DNA from 4 places in the Paenibacillus sp. 203 genome. Region 1 is predicted to be linked to each of the others. Evidence: riboswitches for the same ligand, from Rfam matches in the RefSeq annotation. Region 1 holds a riboswitch; each other region holds the start of a gene.

Evidence for each region. Region 1 has a riboswitch for thiamine pyrophosphate ahead of WA407_RS19420 (ECF transporter S component). Riboswitches for the same ligand answer to the same signal wherever they lie in the genome.
Region 2: linked by a shared signal. The riboswitch ahead of thiC (phosphomethylpyrimidine synthase ThiC) and the one ahead of WA407_RS19420 (ECF transporter S component) in region 1 are both predicted to bind thiamine pyrophosphate.
Region 3: linked by a shared signal. The riboswitch ahead of tenA (thiaminase II) and the one ahead of WA407_RS19420 (ECF transporter S component) in region 1 are both predicted to bind thiamine pyrophosphate.
Region 4: linked by a shared signal. The riboswitch ahead of WA407_RS17145 (ABC transporter substrate-binding protein) and the one ahead of WA407_RS19420 (ECF transporter S component) in region 1 are both predicted to bind thiamine pyrophosphate.

What each region holds. Positions count from the first base shown of each region.
Region 1 is NZ_JAXCHD010000008.1:197,165-201,000, forward strand. Features, by position in the region: gene WA407_RS19410 (polynucleotide kinase-phosphatase) at 1-836, shown strand, start outside; gene WA407_RS19415 (TatD family hydrolase) at 857-1,654, shown strand; TPP riboswitch at 1,699-1,808, shown strand; gene WA407_RS19420 (ECF transporter S component) at 2,058-2,654, shown strand; gene WA407_RS19425 (ABC transporter ATP-binding protein) at 2,654-3,836, shown strand, end outside.
Region 2 is NZ_JAXCHD010000017.1:42,789-46,624, reverse strand. Features, by position in the region: gene WA407_RS24675 (alpha/beta hydrolase) at 1-621, opposite strand, end outside; gene WA407_RS24670 (IclR family transcriptional regulator) at 920-1,663, shown strand; TPP riboswitch at 1,819-1,931, shown strand; gene thiC (phosphomethylpyrimidine synthase ThiC) at 2,117-3,836, shown strand, end outside.
Region 3 is NZ_JAXCHD010000006.1:318,688-322,523, reverse strand. Features, by position in the region: gene WA407_RS16495 (NAD-dependent malic enzyme) at 1-878, shown strand, start outside; TPP riboswitch at 971-1,073, shown strand; gene tenA (thiaminase II) at 1,212-1,901, shown strand; gene thiM (hydroxyethylthiazole kinase) at 1,976-2,818, shown strand; gene thiD (bifunctional hydroxymethylpyrimidine kinase/phosphomethylpyrimidine kinase) at 2,815-3,645, shown strand; gene thiE (thiamine phosphate synthase) at 3,642-3,836, shown strand, end outside.
Region 4 is NZ_JAXCHD010000007.1:59,258-63,093, forward strand. Features, by position in the region: gene WA407_RS17135 (ABC transporter permease) at 1-26, opposite strand, end outside; gene WA407_RS17140 (MTH1187 family thiamine-binding protein) at 23-316, opposite strand; gene WA407_RS17145 (ABC transporter substrate-binding protein) at 702-1,745, opposite strand; TPP riboswitch at 1,937-2,046, opposite strand; gene WA407_RS17150 (pyridoxamine 5'-phosphate oxidase family protein) at 2,317-2,751, shown strand; gene WA407_RS17155 (bifunctional 2',3'-cyclic-nucleotide 2'-phosphodiesterase/3'-nucleotidase) at 2,972-3,836, shown strand, end outside.

The DNA.
Region 1 (3,836 bases):
TTGGGAAGCAAGTGCTGGAAAAGCTGAATGTGGATCTACAGACGGCTGGATATTTTGAACGGAACCAGACGGATTTTGTGTTGCTGGATGCGGAAATTGTACCGTGGAATCTCAAGGCTCGGGAACTGATTGCTGCACAGTATGCCCATGTGGGGGAAGCAGCTCTGCTGGATCGCAGTAAGCTGGTAGACAAGCTGAAGCAGGCGAAGGTTGCAGGTCGAGAGGTTGGAGACTGGTTGGAGGAAATGGAACAGAAGTACGCGAATGCTGTAACGTTTCAAGAGGCTTTTCAAAAATATTGCTGGGATGTGGACGGTCTAGATGAAATTCGTATCGCACCGTTCCATACGCTGGCACACAGCGGAAAGACTTTTTTCGACCATTCTCATATTTGGCATATGGAGCAAAACCGGGAGCTGGCTGGGCTGTCTTCCCTGTTTATGGAGACAGAGTATCGCGTTATTACGGACGAAGCAAGCGAGGAAGAGGTCATTCGCTGGTGGAACGAGATGACAGAGGATGGTCATGAGGGGATTGTGATCAAGCCGGAACGCTTTTTGATGAAAAATCGGGACAAGATGATTCAACCTGCAATCAAGGTGAGAGGCCGGAAGTACTTGCACATCATTTACGGTATGGATTATCTTGCCCCTGAGAATTTAAAACGTCTGAAGCAGCGTCGAACGAACAAAAAGGAGCGTCATGCCCTGATGGAAGGAGCGCTTGGTGTGGAAGGCGTGGAACGTTTTGTCCGCAAGGATACGGTAGATCGTATTCATGAATGCGTCCTTGCCGCGCTATCGCTGGAATCGGAGCCGATTGATCCGAGATTGTAGTTTGCGAAGGAGGGATTGAGATGGAAAGGGGTACACCGTTAATTGATATTGGTGTGAACTTGATGCACCGTTCGTTTCATGCAGATCGGGAACAGGTGGTAGAGAGAGCCGCGGCTGTAGGGATTTCACCGCTGATTATTACCGGGACCAGTGTCCGCAGCAGTCGGGAGGCTTCTCAGTATGCAGCACGTTATCCGGGCAAGCTGTATGCCACAGCTGGCGTGCATCCCCATGATGCCAAAGACTGCAGCGCAGACACGATTCAGCAGCTCTGCCAGCTGGCGGGTCAGCCGCAGGTCGTATCCATAGGGGAATGCGGATTGGACTATAACCGTGATTTTTCACCACGTGATGTGCAGCGTCGATGGTTTGGGGAGCAAATCCAACTGGCGGGTGAGCTGAATATGCCGTTATTTCTGCATGAACGAGATGCACATGAGGACTTTGTCGCTATGCTTCGGGAGTATCAAGGGCTTGTCGATAAAGCGGTAGTGCATTGTTTTACTGGCACTGAACAGGAATTGCATACGTATGTAGAAATGGGACTGTATATCGGGATCACCGGCTGGATTTGCGACGAACGGCGTGGCAAACATCTGCGTGAACTGGTCAGAGATATTCCCTTGGACCGTCTGATGATTGAAACGGATGCTCCATTTTTGACCCCGCGTAATTTGCCCGTGAAGCCCAAAGAAGGGCGTAATGAGTCCGTGTATCTCGCTCATATTGCTGCTACGGTTGCCGAATGTACAGGTCGAAGCATGATGGAGATCGAAATCGCGACGACGGAGACAGCCAAACGTTTCTTCGGTTTATAGGATTGTCAAAGCCATAGATGTGGTATATATTATAGTGAATTAAAAAAGCATTGTCGGGAGCTTGAGAAAGTCAGGCTGAGAGGGTGGCCCTTGCCACTGACCGTGAAATCTGATCTGGGTAATGCCAGCGTAGAGAAACCAAGAACACTATACAGGAATGCCGCTTGTTTTGCGGTTGTCGATAGATTCAATGTATGTCCTAGCATTTTACCTTGACCCTGACTTTGGCTTGGTATCAGTGTAGTAGCTTAGACTACTGGTTATATAAGGCATATCGACGAATGATGTTTTGTATGGTGCTTCACCTTTTACTGCGCATAAAGCTTGCCTGGAGATTCAGCTCCAGACAAGCTTTTTTTATGGCCAAGAGGCCAATTATAAGGAAAAAGGGGAGCACGCAATAATGAATACTGCTGTAAGAGCGTCCAAAGGGTTGAAGCTGACTGATATTTTGGTCACGATTGTGATATCTGTTGTGTTCGGGTTGGTCTACAAAATATGGGGACCTGCTTATGATTTGATGAAACCATTTGGTCTACACGCCGAGCAATTGATGTATGGCATGTGGTTTATGGCAGGCACGTTTGCTTATCTCATCATTCGCAAGCCGGGTGTTGCGATTTTGGCAGAGGTGGCAGCGGCAACGGTCAGCGCTTTTTTGGGAAGCGAATGGGGCATGTCCACCTTATACTATGGCCTGCTGCAAGGCTTGGGAGCGGAGCTATTTTTTGCGGCTTTTCTGTATCGGAACGCAAACCTATGGGTTGCTTCGCTAGCTGCGGCTGGGGCGGCTGTCACTTCTCTGATTTTAGACTTCAGTTACGGGTATATCGATCAGCTATCGACCTGGAACTATGTTTTGTATATTGGCTTTCGGATGATTGGCAGTATTGTGATTGCCGGGGTATTCGCGTTCTATCTGGCTAAGGCATTGGAGGTAACCGGAGTTACACGAAGTTTGAGACCTGCAACGGAACAAGATTATAAGGGGCTGGATTGATGAGCCGGGCAACCGAAGATGTGGTGGCTTCGATCACCCGTCTACGGTTGAAATTTCCCGGTGAGCAAGAGCTGCTTTTTCACAATATGTCTTTGTCTGTCCACAAGGGGGAAAAGCTGCTGCTACTGGGACCGAGTGGATGCGGTAAATCAACGCTGCTCCAAGTGTTAAGCGGTCTGATTCCACGCACGATAGAAGTGCCTATGAAATGCGATGCTGCTGTAATCCCAAGTGTCTCAGGTATTGTATTTCAAGATCCTGATACGCAGTTCTGTATGTCATATGCAGACGAGGAACTGGCTTTTGTGTTGGAAAATAATCAGGTTCCCCGGGAACAGATGCAATCCCGTATTCGCGAGCTGCTGATACAGGTTGGTCTATCAACGGATGATATACACATGCCCATTGGCAACATGTCACAGGGAATGAAGCAGCGTCTGGCGATTGCGTCTGTGCTGGCTATGGAGCCAGAAGTGCTTTTTCTGGATGAGCCGACGGCTTTGTTGGACGAGGAAGGCACCACACAGGTGTGGGATACCATTCGCAACATTTCGGTAGACCAAACGCTGGTGATCGTAGAGCATAAAATTAATGAAATCGTCCATGATGTGGATCGGATTGTGGTGCTTTCTGCTCAAGGGGAGATCATTGCGGATGGAAGGGCAGAAGAAGTATTTCATGTGCATCGGCAGGCATTGTCTGAGTACGGCGTGTGGTACCCGGGAGTATGGAATGAATCGTCTTCGCCGCGTTGGAGTGAATCAGTGACACAGCAGAATGGTACGGGGAATGGTACGGAGATTGATTTGCTGGAGCTGAAACATTTTAGTGGTCTCCGCGGTTTAAGTTCAGTGATTTATGTGGAGCATGCGCAGGTGAAGCCTGGCGACTGGATTGGCGTGGTCGGTGAAAACGGGGCTGGCAAAAGCTCGTTGCTGCTCTCCATGATGCGTTTACTTCGCACACAGGGACGTTATAGCGTGCGCGGAATTGAGGCAGGCAGTACGGAACAACTGGCAGAGCGCATCGGGTTCGCATTTCAAAATCCCGAGCTGCAATTCGTAGCGCATACCGTACGAAAGGAACTAGAGTATTCGTTACCGAAGAGCTTGTTTAGTGCTGAGCAGTGCCGGGAGCGGGTGGATCGGATGCTCGTACAGTTCGGATTGGAGCGGCTGGACG
Region 2 (3,836 bases), on a different contig from region 1:
CAAAATCATTGCGTCCACATCCTTGGTTTGCAAGCCCGCCTGAAGAGCGGTTCCTGCCCCCATGGAGAAGCCCCATACGATAATCTCCGACGAGCCGCGTTGCTTCGCAAGCTGAATTGCTCCGAGGAGCTGTTGGGATTCTGCTTTGCCTCCGGTTGCGACTGCTTTGCTGTTTTGTGACGCAAATCCATAATCGAACATGACCACATTAAAGTTCAAACTGTGGGCATAATGCGCCAGATCATACATGGGAATCCAGCTTTCTTCGCGGTTAGCCCCATAACCATGGCTGAAAATAATCGTTTTCCGCGATTGATCCGCCGGGATATACCAGCCTTGTACCATGCGGCTACCATCCTTGGCAGGGAAGCTGACTTCCTCATAAGGCATGCTTTTGGCCTGCATCGGATTAGAGTACAGTGGTGCAACGGTGGGATTCGTAAGTACCCATGCGATGTAAGCATGCAAGGCAATAAAACAAAACAACAGAAAAAAGACGACCGACAGCAGCAGAGCTATCACAACGTGCTTGAACCGCAGCAGACGGGGATTAAAGAGTGGGGTGGACGGCTCCTGAACAGCGGTCTGTAGCTGAGCGTTGCGCTGGGATGTCGAAATCATGTAAGAGCCTCCTTATATAAAATTGATCTTCGTTTCATAGAATATAGGTATAATTCCACTTGAAAATAGTAGTGTAGATCCGTATAGATACCTATTATCGTATGATGGGGATTATCCAAAGTCAACGCCTGAACCGGAAAAGTAAAAATGATGCAAAGAATTGTCGATGTTTGTTCTCGTTCTGTAATATGGTTGTCACAAAAACATCGGTTTACAGTAGCCGCGACTATTCTATATAATTTATGTAACCATGTTTCATAGTGTGAAACGAATATGGATACAAGAGGAGCGGTTCACGATGGAAGACCGTAAATTAACCGTTCGCGCTGTAGAGCGTGCACTTGATATACTGCTGTGTTTTACCGCAAATTCGGATCTTGGCCTGACGGAGATTGCCTCCAAAATTGGTCTACATAAAAGCACGGTTCATCGGCTGCTGACTACGTTGGAGGATCGGGGCTTTGTCGTTCGGAATGCCGAAACGGAAAAATATCGACTTGGCTTCCGCATTTGGGAGCTATCCACGCATTTGTCCCAAAGTGACGAGCCGGCGGTGCTGTTACAACCTGCAATGGAAGGACTACGTGACCGTCTGGGGGAGACGGTCAGCTTGTACTTACGGGACGGCAGTATGCGTATTCGCATACAAGCCGTGCAGAGCAATCAGGCGATCCGCAGGGTCGCGCCTGTAGGTGCGCGTATGCCGCTGGCTGTAGGGGCCTCCAGCAAGGTGCTGGCGGCCTTTATGCCGCCGCAGGAGCTGGAAGCCCTGCTAAGCGGGGATGAATGGCCGCCCTCAGTAGACCCGGAGGTCTATAAAGCCCAGCTGCAGGACATTCGCGAGAAGGGCTATGCGACCAGCTATGAAGAACGGGAGCCAGGGGCTGCTGCTGTGGCAGCGCCAATTGTGAACCGGAAGGGACAGGTCACTGCGGCTTTATCTGTATCCGGCCCGGTCAGTCGACTTGCACCCGAGACGCTACATGACTTTGCTCCGATTTTGATCGAAGCGGCGAAGGAAATGGGGCTTATGCTTCCGTAACAAGAATGAACACAGTTGAAGCAAGCAGAGTGATTTGATAGGGAGTGTCTTCTTGGTAAAAGGGTACCTAGAAGGGTTGCCAAAGCCATAAATTTGAAGTAGTCTGGTAAGGAAGGCGGATGTCTGTTATATCCGCCTCATGTGAATAGAAGTATCACAGTTACTGGGGGAGCCTGTAATGCCGGGCTGAGATGGAATCGTGCAAGATTCCGGACCCTTTGCACCTGATCTGGATCATACCAGCGTAGGGAAGTAATCGGCCATTGAAATGTATACGCGGCTGCTGTCTTCAGTGGCGCATTGGAATGGATATTCCATATGCGCACTGTCTGGACAGCTGCCTCGTTAGATTAGCCGGTTCCCTGGGGAACCGGCTTTTTTGCATAGATCAGCGCCACCCTGGGAATGGTTCCGGATCGGTGTGTCATTTCATCGAAACGGGAGGAATGGACAATGAAACCGACAGAAGCAGAAGGAACAAAAGGAACAGAATTGAAATCAGCAGAAGTAAGATTGGTAGGAACAAAAGAAGTTGAGGTAGAGAAGACAAACGGGGAGCAAGCCAGTGGGGTAACGCCCTTTCCAGGAAGCCGTAAGGTATATATTCAAGGCTCGCGGCCGGACATTGCCGTGCCAGAGCGCGAAATTGCTCTTCATCCTACACATACGCCGCAGGGCACGGAGCATCATGAGCCATTGCGTGTATATGATACAAGCGGTCCCATGACCGACAAAGCCTATCAGGTCGATATCCGTCAGGGCCTGCCTCCATTACGGCGAGCTTGGGCACTGGAACGGGGCGATGTGGAGGCTTACGAGGGACGCGCCGTCAAGCCGGAGGATAATGGACTGAAACCTGGCTCCAAACGGGAGACAGTGGAATTTCCCGGCGTGACCAATCGTCCGCTTCGTGCTTCGCAAGGGCGTACAGTGACGCAAATGCATTATGCGCGGCAAGGGATCATTACGCCCGAAATGGAATTTGCGGCGATCCGCGAAGGGGTCGAGCCTGAGTTTGTACGGCAGGAATTGGCGGCTGGACGAGCCATTTTGCCTTCGAATATCAATCACCCGGAAAGTGAGCCAATGGTCATTGGGCGTCATTTTCACGTGAAGATCAATGCGAACATTGGTAATTCTGCGGTTACCTCCTCCATCGAGGAGGAAGTGGAGAAAATGACTTGGGCGGTGCGTTGGGGCTCGGATACGGTTATGGACCTGTCCACAGGCCGTAATATCCATACAACACGTGAATGGATCATTCGGAATTCTCCTGTACCGATTGGGACTGTGCCGCTGTATCAGGCACTTGAAAAGGTGAACGGTGAAGCAGAAGCGCTGACGTGGGAGTTGTATCGCGATACGCTGATTGAGCAGGCGGAGCAGGGAGTGGACTATTTTACAATTCATGCGGGTGTATTGCTGCGGTATATTCCGATGACGGCGAATAGAATGACGGGAATTGTATCCCGAGGCGGGTCAATCATGGCAGCCTGGTGCCTTGCGCACCATCAGGAGAATTTTTTGTATACACATTTTGAAGAAATTTGCGAAATTATGAAAGCCTATGATGTGGCCTTTTCTCTCGGAGATGGTCTACGTCCAGGTAGTATCTATGATGCGAATGATGAAGCACAGTTTGCAGAGCTGGAAACGTTGGGCGAGCTAACGCAAATCGCATGGAAGCATGATGTTCAGGTCATGATTGAAGGGCCGGGACATGTCCCTATGCATAAAATCAAAGAGAATGTGGATTTACAAATGGAGATTTGTAAGGAAGCTCCTTTCTATACCTTGGGACCGCTCACGACGGATATTGCCCCCGGATATGATCATATTACCTCAGCCATCGGGGCGGCGATGATCGGTTGGTTCGGGACGTCCATGCTGTGCTATGTTACGCCTAAGGAGCATTTGGGTCTGCCCAATAAGGATGATGTCCGCGAGGGTGTCATTACCTACAAAATTGCGGCACATGCTGCCGATCTGGCGAAGGGGCATCCACGAGCGCAGCAGCGGGATGATGCTTTGTCCAAGGCGCGCTTTGAGTTCCGCTGGCGGGATCAGTTCAATCTGTCGCTTGATCCCGAGCGTGCCTTGTCCTACCATGATGAAACGCTACCGGCAGAGGGCGCCAAGGAAGCACATTTTTGCTCGATGTGCGGCCCTAAAT
Region 3 (3,836 bases), on a different contig from region 1:
TGGCTGCGATTCTTTCGGCGGTGGGTGTCACCAAGACTCCGCTGCTTGAACAAAAAATACTTGTTTTCGGCCCAGGGGCAGCAGGAATCGGTAATGCTGATCAAATTCGGGGTGCTATGATCGAGGACGGCCTTTCCGCAGAAGATTCATTCAAGTCCTTTTGGGCCTTTGATTATCGCGGGCTGTTAATGGAAGATATGGAAGACGTATTAGAGTATCAGAAACCGTATGTGCGCAATAAGGATGAAGTCAGTTCATGGACCCGGTCGGGTGACGGCAAAATACCACTGCTGGAGGTCATCCGTCAGGTGAAGCCTACGATATTGATTGGAACTTCCGGTGTAGCAGGTGCCTTTTCTGAAGAGATCATCAAGGAGATGGCGAAACATGTAGAACGCCCGATCATTATGCCCATGTCCAATCCTACAAACCTTGCAGAAGCAGTACCCGAGGATTTGATCCGATGGACCGATGGCAAAGCACTGATTGCAACCGGAAGTCCTTTTGAGCCCGTCACCTATAACGGTACGAAATTTGAGATTGGACAGGCGAACAATGCCTTTGTTTTTCCGGGACTGGGTCTGGGTGCGATTGTGGTTAAAGCCAAAAGGATTACCCCTGCGATGTTTACAGCGGCAGCAGTTGCTGTTGCCAATGGTGTAGATTCGAATACGCCTGGCGGTGCACTACTCCCTCATATCCGAAAATTACGCGAAGTTTCGTACGCTGTTGCGATTGCGGTTGCAAAAGCCGCGATACAGGATCAGGTAGCTCAGGCGCACATTTCAGATGTGGAACAAGCTATACGAGATGCAATGTGGAAACCGGAATATGCCAAGGTCAAAGCTGTGGAAAATGTAATTCATCACCCTCACTAAGCCCAAAACACCTAACTAGAGGAAATTTCATATTTTGCACACTATGTTTGACATAGCGTATGAACGTATGTACAGTAATAGTCAAAAGAATAGAAGTCCACTAGGGGAGCCGCTATGGCTGAGACAAGAACGTATCTTGGACCCTTTGAACCTGATCTAGTTCGTACTAGCGTAGGAAAGTGGAGCCTTCGTATATAAGGTTTCAAACGTTTTTTTGCGTATTGGGCCTATTGTTGAAGCCGCTCCCATTTTTCCGGGGCGGCTTTTTAGCGTTGTTCCGGAATTATATTCTTACAGGACTTCTTGCTCTTCAATTTGATGGAGGTGGGGAAATTGAGTTTTACACAAGAACTCCGTCGGCAGGCGGACGGCATTTTTCAAGCGATTTTTGAGCACCCCTTTGTGAGAGGTATTGCTGAAGGAAGTTTGACAAGGGGACAGCTGATTCACTATGTAAAACAGGACTTTGAATATTTGAACGCCTACATGCGGATATACGGCATCGCAATCTCCAAATGCACCAATCGGGAGGATATGGCTGTATTTAATGAACAAATCTCTTTTATTCTCCACAGCGAGGTTCATCCGCATCAAAATTTCTGTGCTGTCGCAGGGGTGACCTATGAAGAGTTGCAGGGATATCCGCTCGCTCCGTCGGCTCATCACTATATCCGTCACATGCTGACGGTTGCGCATGAGGGTAGCCTGGGCGAGATCTTGGCTGTGCTGCTGCCATGTATGTGGACGTATGCCGAGATTGGCCGCAGGCTGCTGGATGAAGTAAAGCCGGATGAGTCTCATCCGTTCTATGAATGGATTGGCTTCTATGGAGACCAGCTTGATGATACAACACTCAAGTTCCGAGAACGTGTAGATGCTTGGGCGGAAGACGCAACGGCTGCTGAGCGGGAGCGGATGATTGAGCATTTTATACTGAGCTGCCAGCTGGAATATAAGTTCTGGGATATGGCTTATAAGCAGGAAGAATGGCCGGTCCAAATGCAGGCAGCGATCTTGGAATAGTCAGCCTGGCGATTCGATGCGTGAAGTACGGTTAATGCCCTGTTGAACCACCAACTATAGAGAGGATAATCATTATGAGTACATGGGAAAAAAGTTATTCGGATCTCCTGACGAAGGTACAAAACAGCAAACCCCTCGTTCACAATATGACCAATGTGGTAGTCACCAACTTTACGGCCAACGGTCTGTATGCATTGGGCGCCTCCCCGGTGATGGCCTATGCACCCGAGGAAGTAGCAGATATGGCAAAAATAGCAGGCGCCGTCGTGTTAAACATCGGTACACTGAACCGCGAACTGGTGGATGCCATGATCATTGCTGGACAATCGGCGAATGCACACGGTGTTCCGGTGCTGCTAGATCCGGTCGGTGCGGGAGCAACGAGCTTTAGAACTGAATCGGCACTGCGAATCCTGAGTGAAGTCAAAATCTCATTGGTGCGGGGCAATGCAGCCGAAGTCGCACATCTTGTTGGAGAAGCGCGTGACATTAAAGGCGTAGATGCCGGTGACAGTGCTGACAGCGGCCATGTCGATCTGGCAATTCGGGCTGCTCGAATGCTCAATACGATGGTTGTCATTACTGGAAAAGAGGACGTCATCACCGATGGGGCCGAAGCACGAATGATTAGCGGCGGAGACGCGCTCCTCACGAAGGTAACCGGAGCAGGCTGTCTGCTGACCTCTGTGTTAGGTGCCTTTGCAGCTGTTGAACCTAACCTGCTGCTCGCAGGTACAGCAGGTTTGGCATTTTACGGTGCAGCAGCTTCTCGAGCCGCAACACGTACCGCAGAGCTGGGGCCCGGCAGCTTCCAGATTGCCTTTCTCGACGAGCTGGCCAAACTGCACACAGGTTCACTAGAAGGGCATGTCTCGATCCATGAAGCCGGAACAACAGCAGCAGGTGGTGCGCGATGACAGACGTTCGTGTACCCAGAGCGCTGACGATTGCTGGTTCGGACAGTGGCGGCGGGGCCGGAATTCAAGCTGATCTCAAAACCTTTCAAGAACTTGGCGTGTACGGCATGTCGGCTATTACGGCCATTACCGTACAGAATACCTTAGGGGTCCACGGCGTATATCCGCTACCAGAGGAAGCAACAGCGGAACAGATCGAAGCCGTAGGATTAGACCTTGGAGTGGATGCCCTGAAGACTGGCATGCTGTTTAATGCCGGCATCATCCGTCTTGTGAGCGAGCAGATCCGAAAGTTCGGCTGGAAAAAGGTCGTCGTCGATCCCGTGATGATTGCCAAGGGAGGCGCTGAACTGCTGCAGCTGGAAGCGGTGCAGGCTTTGAAGGACGACCTGCTCCCCTTGGCCCTGGTCGTTACACCGAATATCCCGGAGGCGGAAGCCCTGACAGGGATCAGTATCCATACGATGGAGGATCGCCGCGAGGCTGCGAGACATATTAGCAGTATGGGACCAAAATTCGTTGTGATTAAGGGTGGCCACGCTGACGAGAGCGAGATCAGCGGACAGATTGTTGACCTGCTTTTTGACGGAACCGCCTTTATAGAGCTGAGCGGCAAGCGAGTACGGACTGTCCATACACACGGAACAGGGTGCACTTTCTCGGCAGCGATTACCGCGGAATTAGGGAAAGGGATGTCTGTACCGGAGGCTATCTCGAATGGTAAAGCCTTCATCCAGGCGGCGATTGAGGATACGTTGTCTCTGGGACAGGGACACGGCCCAACCAATCATTGGGCCTACCGACGTCGTCAGGAGATGCTTTTATGAGCGGTAGAATATTGTCAGAGGTGGTGCGCCGCCATCTACAGATATACCTAGTGCTTGGAAGCGTGAATTGCCTCGCGGAACCAGGCTGGGTCGTGCAGGAGGCTCTGGCTGGCGGGGCAACTATGGTTCAGTTCCGGGAAAAGGGTCTCGGCGCGTTAACGGGCGTTCCTATGTTCGAACTTGCGCGCCAG
Region 4 (3,836 bases), on a different contig from region 1:
GACGCGTTCTTGCCTTTCGGATTCATGGGCGATATTTCTCGGTCAGCTTGTTCATGCTGATGCCTTGTGGGTTATGTGCGATTTTGATCTGTGAAATGACGCTGGGACTACCCGCTTCCGTCAAAGCCTCGTGCATTTCTTTAACCACTTTCAGCAACTCGTCGAGCTCGCCCTCCATGGTCGTATCCAATGGGTTCACCTGATACTTGACGCCGGAGCGCTGAATGACCTCAATCGCCTTATCTACATACGGGTAAGAGTCCTCGTTATTAGGAGTTTTAGGGATTACTTGAATACTGAGCAGTGTGTTAGCCATGAAAATTCACCTGTCCTTTATTGTGGAGTTGTTTTGAGAAAATAGGGTGGTTTAAGGCGGGGAGACCGCTTCGCGTTTCATTTGATCTTACGATCGCTGCGCTTCTCCAGATTCAAATGAACCGCTACGCTGCCAACCGCCTTAAAAAGCACCTTATTTTTAAAGCTAGGTTGTAGCATTTTTATAAAAGCAAAACAAGCAAAAGAACGAAGTGGGCGGAATGGTGCTGTACAAGCGTTAGCGTTCGCCATTGTACCCAGATTTCAACCTCTGGATATTCATAAAAGAAATCTAGGTACAACAGCGATGGGAAGCACCATCCGGCTGCGTAGTGGCACTTCGTTCACTTCTCTAGTTCAGTCTTATTTAGCGTTTTAACAAATGATCAGCGCTTGGGCAAGAAGTCGTTTGTGAAGGCTTTATCCACTTCCAAAGGCTTGCTGAGCAGCTTGCGTTCGTACATCCAGTCCGAATAGTTTTGCCATACCTCCGCTTTTTGCACACCCCATTGCGCGGCATCGTCCTGATAACGCGGGCTTAGCCATTTTTGGCTGGCAAGTACCAGTTTTTTATCCAGCTCCGGTACAGCTTTGCTTAAGATGTCCGCGGCTTCTTCTGGATGGGCGATAGTGTATTCATAGCCTTGTGCGGTAGCGTCCATGAACGCTTTGACCAGTTCTGGATCATTTTTTATTGTCTGTTCGTTGCTCACAATTACAGGTGTATAGTAATCGAGGCTTTTGGAATAATCTTTTACATACAGCATATCCAATGGCTCACCTCGAAGCTGGGCCTCAATTCCGGTCCATGCGTAGAAAATCCAGGCAAAGTCGATATCCCGCTTCACGGCTGTAAAATAGTCTGCATTGCCCATGTTGACGATCTTCACTTTGCTCACATCGCCTTTGTCTGAATCCATGATGGATTTCATGACCGCTTCTTCTACGGGAGAGCCCCAACCGCCGTATTTTTTACCTTCAAAATCTTTCGGGCTCTTAATTCCGCGATCTACCGGGGCTGCGAAGCCTGAGGTATTATGCTGAATCACCGCAGCGATGGATACAAGCGGCACGCCTTGCGTACGAGCCTGTGTGACGCCTTCTTGGTAGCTGATACCAAAAGGTGCAGCATTAGAGGCAACCATTTGATCGGCTCCGCCTGAACCAGGTTGAATAATTTGGACATTCAGACCTGCTTTTTCGTAAAATCCTTTGTCCTTGGCAACATAGAGTCCCGTATGATTCGTATTGGGTGTCCAGTCGAGCACGACTTTAACATCTTTGAGCTCCTTTGCCGGAGTAGACGTTTGAGTGTTGGTAGCGGGAGCCGCTTCTTGGGATGTGGAGGGACTTCCACCGCAAGCGGTCAGGGTCAGGGCCATGAGCCACAGACTGATCAGTCCCAGGCTTAATATTTTCATGCGCTTCATCGTTGTGTTCTCTCCTTTAATTACCCGTTATCCATCCAATCAGACAGCTTATGTTCCCCATTTTCATAAAAATAACATCTGCCGGACGCGATCTTTCCAACAACTTAATCTTCAACAAAAAAAGCGCCCCGAGTTTCCGGGACGCTTGCGCTTGTATATACCAAAGTAAGGGATGGTCCTATGTAAAAAGGCACATCTTGCTTAAGCATTCCTACGCTGGCATTACCCAGATCAGGTTGTAAGGGTCAGTGTCTTGGGACACACTCTCAGCCGGCCGATTCCAGCACCCCTGGCATTGTATGGTTTAATGGGTTCATTTATTCGGGTTTACTACGACGATTATATGCCTTGAATGCGGGTCTGTCCAGCATGGAGGAAGAGATGACGGTTCATTTGCCGAACGACAGGGTACACTTTTACTGTGAGCTTTGATCTGAAAATGAGCATGCATCAATCCGATCTGATCGGGTCATGTTATTTTCAGAACAGCTGCGCAGGTAGGTTCAGATGGGCTGGTGCCCAATGGCATGGCCGTAAAGAATTCTAATTCGTGAAAAGGAGTTGTTGTACTGTGGGTAAAACGGAAACATTGGATCGTAGCCAACTAGAACAAGCCATTGTGAAGGCTTTGGATAACAACAAATTTTGCTCGTTAGGTACGGTAGAGGGTGGCAAACCGAAAGTACGCTATATGGCCCTTTTTAACGATGGAATGAACATTCATCTGGCGACAGATCGCAAAACGCATAAAGTGGATGAGCTAAAGGATAATCCGAATGCTTATCTGCTGCTGGGTTATGAAGTTGGCGGTACAAAGGAAGTCGTAGAAGTGGAGGCTACTGTCCAGATTACAGCTGATGAGGGGCTACGCAAACAAGTGTGGAACGATTCCTTGAAGGAATGGTTTTCCGGACCGGATGATCCCGATTATGTCATTCTGGACGTGAATCCGACTCGCATTGAGTATGTGGGTCAGCAAACGGAGCGCCAAGTGTGGAATAAATAATGAGAATATAAATGGATAAACCAGTGAATCTCCGAGTTTTTTAGGAGGTTTGCTGGTTTTTTATTTTTGAGAGAATTAATTATTTTTTCATAAATAATTTAAGTGAATGACTACTCTTTTGTCTGGCGTTGGATTAAAATAGAAATGGTGGGTTCAAGGCTTACATATATGTGCAAAAGTATGTATATGAGGCATACACCTTAATGAGGAGGGGTATATTTTGTTATTTCGTAAAAATTGGTTTAAAGGGTTTACAGCAACCGTTGTAGCTTGTAGCATGCTGGTGTTTTCAGCCGCTCCAACCTGGGCAGCTAGCAATTCTCGCGATAGCGCTACAGTGAATTTGCGGATCATGGAAACAACGGATATTCATGCATCCCTGATGAACTACGATTACTATTCGGACAAAGAAACCAACGAATATGGCCTGATTAGCACAGCCAGTTTGATCCAACAGGCGCGTAGTGAAACAAGAAACAGCATGCTGTTCGATAACGGTGATTTGTTACAGGGCAATCCATTAGGCGATTATATGGCCAGAAACAAAACCTATGAAAAAGAAGGCGGTGTCCATCCAGTCTACAAGATGATGAACTTGATGGGCTATGATGCGGCGACAGTGGGCAACCACGAATTCAACTATGGTCTCGATTTTCTGGAAAAATCGCTCAAGGGAGCCGATTTCCCTTACGTAAATGCGAATGTTTATGTTGATAAGGGGGGGCAAGCTACTAAAAATTATTTTACCCCTTATCAAATTCTTGATAAAACGGTAACGGATGAGAAAGGTGAAGAGCATACGCTCAGAGTGGGTGTCATCGGCTTGGTCACACCTCAAATTATGCAGTGGGATGAAGCCAATTTGAAGGATAAAGTCGTTACAAAGGATATTGTGGAAACGGCGAAAAAGTTTATTCCTCAAATGAAGACGGAAGGTGCTGACATTATTGTCGTGCTTGCGCACACAGGTTATGAGGATGTGCCGCAAACGCCAATGATGGAGAATGCCGTTAAATATTTAAGCCAGGTGGACGGAATTAACGCTATTCTGTTTGGGCATGCTCATAAATCTTTCCCTGGTCCTG